2 regions of the Streptomyces sp. Root1310 genome follow, and region 2 is predicted to be linked to the other one. Evidence: riboswitches for the same ligand, from Rfam matches in the RefSeq annotation. Region 2 holds a riboswitch; the other holds the start of a gene.
The links. Region 2 has a riboswitch for S-adenosylmethionine ahead of ASD48_RS26560 (amino acid ABC transporter permease). Riboswitches for the same ligand answer to the same signal wherever they lie in the genome.

Region 1 (4,800 bases), on a different contig from region 2:
CGATCAGGGTCGCCTTCAGCGACAGCTGGGCACCGTGCACCACACGCGAGAACACGTCGCGTCCCAGCTCGTCGGTGCCGAACCAGTGACCGCCGCCGGGACTCCGGAAGTTCTCCGTGGGCACCCCGTGCAGCGGGTCCTGCGAGGTGAACAGCCCTGGCCAGAACGCGGCCAGGATCACCAAAACCAGCACCAGGACGGAGGCCAGCAGCCCGGGCCGGCGCAACAGGAACAGCAGGAACCGCCGCGGTCCGACACCACGTCCGGCATGCGCGGGGCCCGGGTCGGCCCCTGGATCCACGGTCAGGGCCAGGCCGGCCACGGCATCGACCGGTCCGACCGCTTCGGCCGTTCCTGCGGCGCCCGCCGTTCCGGCGGTTCCGGCAGTTCCGGCGGTGACACCGTCGGCAAGGGTCCGGCTCATGCGGGACGCACCTTCCTGCTCGCCGCCACCACGATCCGCGGGTCGAGCAGCGGGTAGACGAGATCGACGATCAGATTGGCCGCCACGAAGATCAGCGCCCCGAACACCACGACCCCCTGGACCAGCGGGATGTCCTGGACCGTGACCGCGGCTGCCGTCACCCGGCCCAGACCGTCGCGGGAGAACACCGTCTCGACGACGACCGAACCGGCGATCAGCTGGCCGGCCAGCAGTCCGACGACCGTCAGGGCCGGCAGCGAGGCGTTGCGCAGCGCGTGCCGCAGATGGATGCGCAGCCGACCGGCGCCCTTGGCCCGGGCGGTCTCCACATAGGCCTGGTCCAGCGCGGTGAGCAGGCTCTTGGCCAGCACCTGTGCCACCAGCGCGCCGGTCGGGACCGCCAGCGTCACCGCAGGCAGCACCAGGCCCCGCAGCCCGTCGTTGCCGAACGCCGGGAACAGTCTCGTCCGGAAGGAGAACAGCTCCACGAGGACCAGCCCGACCCAGAACGTGGGCACCGACACCCCCAGCGGCGGCAGCGACAGCAGCAGTTGCCGCAACCAGCGCCGGCTGGTGTAGGTGGCCAGCACCGCAAGCCCGCCGCCGAGGAACACCGCGAGGAGCAGCGCCGCCCCGGTCAGCTGGAGGGTCTGCGGCAGCGCGTCGGCCAGCGTCGAGGTCACCGGCCGGCCGGTGGACACCGAGTCGCCGAAGTCGCCGCGCACCGCCCTGCCGAGATAGTCGGCGTACTGCGCGAGAATCGGTTTGTCGAAGCCGTACTCGTGCCGCAGCGCGGCGAGTTGGGCCGGATCGACCTGGCCCGTGTCCGCTCCCGCGCCGGCCATCGCCGAGACGGGGTCACCGGGCAGGTAGTCCAGGACGAGGAAGGACACCGTGTAGGCCGCCCAGAGCACCCCGAGGGCCTGCGCGAGTCGCTTGACCACATAGAGACGCATGCCGACCGCTATCCGATCCAGGTGTCGTGCAGCTGGATCCGGCTGGAGGCCTCGAAGTCGAGGTGGTGCACCTTCTTCGCCACCCCCAGCTGGGTCTGAAGCTCCACCACGGGTACGACGTAGGCGTTCTGCACGATCAACTGCTGTGCCTGGGTGACGAGTTGTTTGCGCTTCGCCGCGTCGGTCGTCGCCGCCTGCCGGGTCAGCGCGGTGTCCAGCGGGCCGGCCGGCAGGTGGTAGAAGTTGGCCAGCTGGGTGGAGTACGAGCTGCGCAGGATGTCCGGGTCGGCGCGGGTCACGTTGCCCCACACCGCGTCGAAGTCACCGGACTGCAGGGTGGGGGAGAACTGGGCGATCTGGAGCTGCTTGAGCACCACCTCGACGCCGACGGCCTTGAGTTGCTGCTGGATCAGTTCCAGCGCGGGCTGGTTGGTGGCCGCGTTGGCGAACCACTTGACGGTCAGGCTCAGCTTCTTGCCGTCCTTGACCCGGACGCCGTCGCCGCCCGCCTGCCAACCGGCGGATTCCAGCAGTGACTTGGCCTTGGCGGCGTCGAAGGTCAGGTCGGAGCCGAGATCGGTGTAGTCGGGTGTCGTGTGCGCCAGGATACTGGTCGCGGGCTCGGTGCCGGTCGGGAAGACGGCGTCGACGATCTGCTGCCTGTCGATGGCGAACAGGATCGCCTGCCGTACCTTCGCGTCCTTGAAGAGCGGACGGGAGTTGTTGAGGCCCAGGTTGAACACCACGCCCGGGTTGGCCCGTGCCTGGAGGTTCACCGCGCCGCCCTTGAGCGCCGCCTCGTTGGCCCGACCGACGCTGCCGATCGCGTCCACCTGGCCGGACTGGAGGCTGCCGGTGCGCACGCCCGCCTCGGGCACCACCTTGAACACCAGCTTGTCCAGGTAGGCCTCGCCCTGCTTGGTCCACAGGGAGGAACCCCAGGCGTACTTGGCACGCTTGGCCAGGGTGATCGACTGATTCTGCACATATCCGTTCAGCACGAACGGCCCGGAGCCGACCACTCCCTTGCTGCACTTCTCCTGCGGGCTTCTGTGGACGCTCGCCGACGACTCGATCCCCAGCGAGTGCGTGGCCGTGGCCTGCAGGAACTGGGCGTTGGGCTGCTTGAACCTCACCCGCACGGTGAGCGGGTCGACGGCGGTGGTGCTCTCCACGCCGCTCAGGTACCCCTGGGCGAGTGTGCCGAGGGCGCCGAGCTTGGGCACCGCGTCGAAGTTGTCCTTGACCACCTGCGCGGTGAGCGGTGTCCCGTCGCTGAAGGTCACCCCTGATCTCAGGTGGAACGTGAACGTCGTCGTGTCCGAGCTGATGTCCCAGCTCTTCGCGAGCCACGGCACGATCTTGCCGGTCTTGGGGTCCTGGTCGGTCAGGGAGTCCACGACCTGGCGCAGTGAGTAGATGGTGTCGTTGCTGCCCACCTGCTGCGGATCCACGCAGCCGGCGTCGGAACCCACCGCGAAGGTGAGGGTGCCACCCGACCTCGGGCTGCCGCCCGCGCCGCTCGCGCTGCCGCTGCCGCTGGATGAGCAGGCGCTGAGCAGAAGGCTGCCGGTCACGAGTGCGGCGAGCGCCGCCCACCGGGGGGTACGGGAATCCGGATGCGCTGTCACGGGATGGTTCTCCTACTCCAAGGTCACCGCGCACATGCCGGCGCGACACGCGGCCATGGCGATGCGCGGAGGGTGCCGGCCCCGCACGGGGCGGCACTGCTCAGAACTGTTCAGGGGGAGGGGGGCGCCGACGAGGGTGTCGACGGCGACGTCGATGACGGCGTGACCGCGCCGTGGGCGGGGGTCAGCCTGCGGTGTGGGGCGTGATCAGCCCTGACACAGACAGCTGGCGGAACGCCGCAGGTCGATGTGGCGGCGGCGGGAGAATCCGGAGAACAGAGCCGCGGTCGCGATCGAGGCGCTCAGGTTGCCGCTGTGCCGCACGCTGGTCCTCCCCATCTCAGGCCCCTGAACAGGGCCACGCGCTTGCAGAGTCGGTGACCCTGCCGGGCTTTCACCTGGAGCACCCCACCGCGGAGGAGGGTTGCCGGTCAGCTAGCCAGGGCTTGACGCTGACACTCAATGCCGGGGTCGATCTTACGGAGTACTGACATTATCCGTCAATATCGGTAGGAGAGTTGAACGGCTCCGCCGCACCCGCCGTCACCGCCGGTGCGGCGGTGACGGCGGGTGCGGCGGAGCCGTGTCCGTGCGTGCCGCCCGCCCGTCCGGTGGGGAGGGCGGCGCGGGCGGTTACGGCTTGCGGGCGAGGCCGCCGTGCTCGCCGATGACGACGGGGGCGGGGGAGGTGGACTCCGGGCGCCAGAGGGGGACCGAGACGACTCCGGGCTCGAGGAGCTCCAGGCCGTCGAAGTACGCCGTGATCTCGTCGACGGAGCGCAGGTTGTACGGGACGGCGCCGCTTTCGTTGTAGGCGTCCTGGGCCTCTTCGAAGACCGGGTCGATGCCCCGCGAACCGTCGTTGACGGAGAGGTAGCTGCCGGACGGCAGCGCCGCCATCAGCGTGGTGACGATGGACCGGGCCTGGTCGTGGTCGGCGACGTGACCCAGGATGTTGCTGAGGATGAGCGCGGTGGGGCGGCTGAAGTCCAGCGTCTCCGCGGCGCGCGCCAGGATGCGCTCCGGGTCCAGCACGTTGGCGTCGACGTAGGAGGTCGCGCCCTCCGGGGTGGAGTAGAGCAGGGCGCGGGCGTGGGCCAGGACCAGCGGGTCGTTGTCGACGTAGACGATCCTGGTCTCGGGGGCGAGACGCTGGGCTACCTCGTGGGTGTTGTCCGCGGTCGGCAGGCCGGTTCCGACGTCGAGGAACTGCCGTATGCCCGCCTCGGAGACCAGGAACGTGATGTTGCGGCGCAGGAACGCGCGGCTGCTGCGCGCGATGGTGACGATGCCGGGGAACACGGCGGTGTAGGCGTCACCGGCCTGCTCGTCGACGGGGTAGTTGTCCTTCCCGCCCAGCCAGTAGTTCCAGATGCGTGCCGAGTGCGGCACCGAGGTGTCGATCTTCTGAGGTGCCGCTGAACCGGGCGTGGTCACATGGTCGGTCATGAGGGGCGTCCGTCTTTCGGCCGAGGCGTGGGCAGTTCGAGCCACAACTTACGTCCCAACGACCCCGGCACGTACACCCGTTCACATTTTCGGTCGATTCGAACAGTGCTCTGGCGGAGGCCTCCGGGTCCACGTGCCCCTGCCGGGTGGACCGGCCGTACCGTCGGGCACGCCGTCCGCGCGGTGAAGTCGGCCGGGCCGGTAGCGTGGGCCGCGTGATGGTGGGCACCCCAGAGACCCGGCTGGTCGTCCTGCGCGGCAACAGCGCCTCGGGCAAGTCGGCGGTGGCGGCCGGTCTCCGCGAGAGGTTCGGCCGGGGCCTGGCCCTGGTCGGGCAGGA
Region 2 (4,800 bases):
CGGGCCCATGGTCCCGGCACCGCGGCTCCGGTCCGGGCACGCGTGACGGAGGCGTTCGGCGCGGTCGTGGGCAGACGGTACGGGGGCACCGAGCTGATCCCGCAGGGCAGACCCCGCACGGGGTCCGTGACCCACCTGCGCTACCGGGTCGTCTGAACGACCGCGGCGCGCAGCCCGGAGCCCGGAGGCCGGAGGCGATCGGGCGGAAGCCACTCGGCCCGCACGCCGTCAGGCCGCTCGTGGGCAGACGGTACGGGGGCACCGCCGTCTCACCCTCTCGCTGCTCGCGGCGCCTCCGGCGGGACGCGTCACCCAAGGGGTGAGCCGTCGGCCGTTCAGACGCCCGGGGCGCCGCCCGCCTCCGGCCGAGCGTCCCGGGCCGCGCACCCGCTCCCGCTCCCCGGGGGCTCCCCGGGGCCGCCCCGGGGAGCCCCCGGTACTCACCTGGTGGACGCCCCCTTGACGGAGGCTCGAGGCGGATCGACACTCGATCCGGGAATCCTAGTGAACGGGTAGGGAAACAATGGGGCGACTGGAGCCGACCACCGGCCGAGCGGGCCGCACGGCGTGGTCGTCACCCCTTCTCACCTCCCGCCGTCACATCGACCTGAAGCGCGTCTGCAGCGCCATCAGGTTCCGGGACTGAGCCGGGCCCGTCCCCGCGCCGAACCGCACCGGCGGTGTCCCGCGGACGCGGCCGCACCCGGCACGTGCGGACGAGGTCCGCGAGGTACGTACCTCCGTGCCTCCCGTACCTCCGTACCTCCCGCACCTCCCTCTTCGACGTCGCATCCGCCGCGCGCACGTCCCTCGTGCGTCCCGCCCCCGGGGAGAGTCATGTCCTTCACACCACTGGCCGCCCACCCGTCCACCCGGCCCACCGCCGCCTTCCGGGGCCGGATCGGCCGGGACGCGCGCAGCGGCCACTACGCGGTGCCGCGCCGCTACCGCCTCCATCTGGCGGCGGCCGACCCCGACTGTCTGCGCATCGCCGTCACCCACAGCCTCCTCGGCCTGGACAAGGCCTGCCCGGTCACCTTCCTGCCCGCCGTCCCGGACTGCCCCGACGGAGGTCACTCGGCGCTGCGTCCGCTGTACGACGCCAGCGCGCACCGGTACACCGGCCCCGCCCTCGCGCCCGTGCTCAGCGACGACTGGTCCGGGCGCATCGTGAGCAGCCACGGCCCCGACATCGCCCGGGACCTGGCCCGGCACTTCGGCGGCGGCCGGCCCACCCTGTACCCGTGCGGCGCGGAGTCGCAGATCGAGGCCGTGGAGCGGATGTGCGCCCAGGGCATCGAGGAGGCCGCCCAGCGCGCCGGAGCGGCCGACGCCGAGGAGGCGGAGCGCACCGCCGCCCTCGACACGTTGCTCACCACACTCGGGGTGCTGGAGCGAGGGCTCGGTGCCCACGAGCACCTGATCAGCGATCAGATCACGGCAGCAGACGTCGAGTTGTGGGTCGCCCTGGTCCAACTCGACACCGTGCACCGCTACCACCTGGACGCGGCCGCCGTGCACCGCATCGCCGACCACCCCGCGCTGTGGGCCTACGCCCGTCGGCTGGCCGCCCGCCCGGCCTTCGGCGCCCACCTCGACCTGGACGCCATCGCCCGCCGTCACCACGCCCGTTGCCAGGGCCTGGAGGCCGCCGGCGCCGCCGTCCAGATCCTGGACTGGGAGACCCACGCGGAAGCCGGTTCGGTGGTCCGACCGCAGGTCAACCGGCCCTGAACCGGTCCACCCACCGGACAACCGTTGACATTCGTTCGGGCAACTGTCTTACTTACGGCCCAGAACGGTCATGAGCGTCAGCGACAAGCCCTGGCTAGCTGACCGGCAACCCTCGCTCCGCGGTGGGGTGCCCCAGGTGACGACCGGACCGACGTTTCGGTAATGACGTATCGGTAAGCGCGAGGGCCCCTCGGGGGCCGGAACAGTGATGGTGACGGACATGTACGCAGCTCATCGGACGGCGCCCCGTCGCCCCCGGGGCTGCGTACGGCCGTACCTCGACATCCTCGTCGCCAACCGCGCCGTCGACCTCCTGCGCGTGAACAGCGCACTGTGTACCGCACCGGGCCGTGCCCGCTGTCGGGGCTGAACGAACCCCTCGCACCGCAGCCCCGCCTCCGCGTTCCTGACGAACACCGCCCGAGCGGTGTGCCGTTGTCCGCCCCACCCCGGTCTCCTGTACGCATCCGTGCGCCATGCCCTGTTCGCGCCCGCGGAGCGGTCCCCGCCGCCCCGCACAAGCGCGTCCGGCCACGCACGTCCGCCGTGACCCGGGGTGTCCGACTCCCGCCGGAGCCCCTCATGAGTGAACCCCCAGGCGCCGTGACCCTCGCCGAACCCGCACCCGCCCTCGACGTCCCGTCGGAGAAGCTCACCGCCCAGCGCGTCCAGCCGCTGCGCAAGCCCGGCCGCTGGATCGCCACCGCCGTGGCCCTGGTCCTGGTGGCGCAGTTCACGCACGGACTGATCTCCAACCCCTTCTACCAGTGGGACCGCTTCGGCTACTGGTTCCTGCGGCCGGTCATCCTCGACGGACTGCTGATCACCCTGGAAGTGGCCGCCTACAGCGCGGTGCTGGGCCTGCTGGGCGGCATCCTGCTCGCCCTCGCCCGGCTCTCGAAGAGCCCGGTGCTGCGCGCGGTCAGCTGGATCTACGTGTGGGCGCTGCGCTCCATCCCGCTGATCGTGGTGCTGCTCTTCCTCTACAACTTCAGCGCCCTGTACCAGACTTTGAGTGTCGGGGTGCCCTTCGGCCCGGCGTTCTTCCGCTTCGACGAGTCCCGGCTGGCCACCGACATGGTGATCGCCGTCGTCGGCCTCAGTCTCAACGAGGCGGCCTACGCCGCCGAAGTGGTCCGCGGCGGCATCCTCTCCGTCGACCAGGGCCAGCACGAGGCGGCCGCCGCGCTCGGCCTGCCCAAGCGCTACCAGTTCTGGAAGATCGTCTTCCCGCAGGCCTTGCGATCGATCACACCGAACTACGTCAACCAGCTGATCGGCCTGGTCAAGTCCACCTCACTGGTCTTCTACGTGTCCCTGCTCGACCTGTTCGGCACCGCGCAGACCATGGGGGCCACCTACCCCGGCGACATCGTGCCGCTGCTGCTGGTCGTCACCGTCTGGTACCTGATCCTGACCAGCCTCGTCTCCGTCGTCCAGTTCTACGTCGAGCGGTACTACGCCCGGGGCGCCACGCGGTCCCTGCCGCCGACGCCGCTTCAGAAACTGCGGACCGGTCTCACCGACCTGCGGGCCCGCATCCGCCGGGAGGCCGCCGTATGACCACCGAGACCGTGCAGAGCACCGGCACCGCCGGGATCGTGCCCGCCGCCGTCGAGGTGCACGACGTGCACAAGTGGTACGGCGCCCACCGGGTCCTGGACGGTGTGAGCCTGACCGTGCGGCCCGGCGAGGTCACCGTGATCCTCGGCCCGTCCGGCTCCGGCAAGTCCACCCTGCTGCGGGTCGTCAACCACCTGGAGAAGCCCGAGATCGGCTATGTCAGCATCAACGGCGAGCTGATCGGCGTCCGCCGCAACGGCGACCGGCTGCGCGAGCTGAGCGAAAGGGCCATCCTGGCCCAGCGCGGCCGGATCGGCTTCGTCTTCCAGAACTTCAACCTCTTCCCGCACCTGACCGTCCTCGACAACGTCGCCGCCGCGCCGGTCGCCACCGGGCGGCTCGCCAAGCCCGCGGCCCTGGAACTGGCCCGGGAACTCCTGGACCGGGTGGGCCTCGCCGACAAGGCCGGCGCCTATCCCCGGCAGCTGTCCGGCGGCCAGCAGCAGCGTGTAGCCATCGCCCGCGCCCTCGCGCTGCGCCCCGGCGTCATCCTCTTCGACGAGCCCACCTCCGCCCTCGACCCCGAGCTCGTGGGCGAGGTCCTCGCCGTCATCAAGGACCTGGCGACCAGCGGCACCACCCTCGTCATCGTCACCCACGAGGTCGGCTTCGCCCGCGAGGTCGCCGACCGGGTCGTCTTCATCGACGACGGGAAGATCGTCGAGCAGGGCCCGCCGGGGGAGGTCCTCGAAAATCCGCGGCACGAGCGGACCCGGGACTTCCTCAGCAAGGTGCTCTGACACCGAAGAGCCCCACCCTCCCCCCCCACAGCTCCACCACGCCACCTCCCCCCCGCCACCACCCTCTCGCCCAGTCACACCAGTCACAAAGGACGCCCATGTCTGCCCACTTCACCCGACGCAGCCTGATTCGCGGCATCACCGTGGCGACCGCGGTCGCCACCCTCGCCACCGGGCTCGCCGCCTGCGGTGGTGACAGCGAGGCCGCCACCACGACCGGCAGCGCGGCCGGCAGCGTGACCATCGGCCGGGTGTCCAACGGCGCCGCCGAGGAGACCGCCCTGAAGGTCTCCGAGGTCAAGTCCATCAGCGCCGAACTGCCCGACGCGATCAAGAAGAGCGGCAAGCTGAACATCGGTATCGGCGCCCTGCCCTCCGGCTTCGCCCCGCTCGCCTACGTCGGTGACGACCAGAAGACCCTCACCGGCGCCGAGCCCGACCTCGGCCGTCTGGTGGCCGCGGTCCTCGGACTGAAGTCGGAGACGAAGAACTTCACCTGGGAGAACCTCTTCGTCGGCATCGACAGCGGCAAGGTCGACGTCGGCTTCTCGAACATCACCGACACCGAGGAGCGCAAGAAGAAGTACGAGTTCGCCTCCTACCGCCAGGACAACCTCGGCTGGGAGGTCAAGAAGTCCAGCACGTGGAACTTCGACGGCGACTACGAGAACCTCGCCGGTCTGACCGTCACCGTCGGCTCCGG

Region 1: it holds a riboswitch for S-adenosylmethionine, as region 2 does, so the genes downstream of both, ASD48_RS46110 (putative leader peptide) here and ASD48_RS26560 (amino acid ABC transporter permease) in region 2, are expected to answer to the same signal.

The regions. Positions count from the first base shown of each region.
Region 1 covers NZ_LMEQ01000034.1:167,310-172,109, reverse strand. The annotation lists gene ASD48_RS39085 (ABC transporter permease) at 1-424, opposite strand, end outside; gene ASD48_RS39080 (ABC transporter permease) at 421-1,380, opposite strand; gene ASD48_RS39075 (ABC transporter substrate-binding protein) at 1,389-3,011, opposite strand; gene ASD48_RS46110 (putative leader peptide) at 3,219-3,350, opposite strand; SAM riboswitch class IV at 3,369-3,478, opposite strand; gene ASD48_RS39070 (SAM-dependent methyltransferase) at 3,645-4,460, opposite strand; gene ASD48_RS39065 (AAA family ATPase) at 4,679-4,800, shown strand, end outside.
Region 2 covers NZ_LMEQ01000023.1:560,079-564,878, reverse strand. The annotation lists gene ASD48_RS26565 (glutathione S-transferase C-terminal domain-containing protein) at 838-1,734, shown strand; SAM riboswitch class IV at 1,801-1,920, shown strand; gene ASD48_RS26560 (amino acid ABC transporter permease) at 2,317-3,297, shown strand; gene ASD48_RS26555 (amino acid ABC transporter ATP-binding protein) at 3,294-4,097, shown strand; gene ASD48_RS26550 (transporter substrate-binding domain-containing protein) at 4,196-4,800, shown strand, end outside.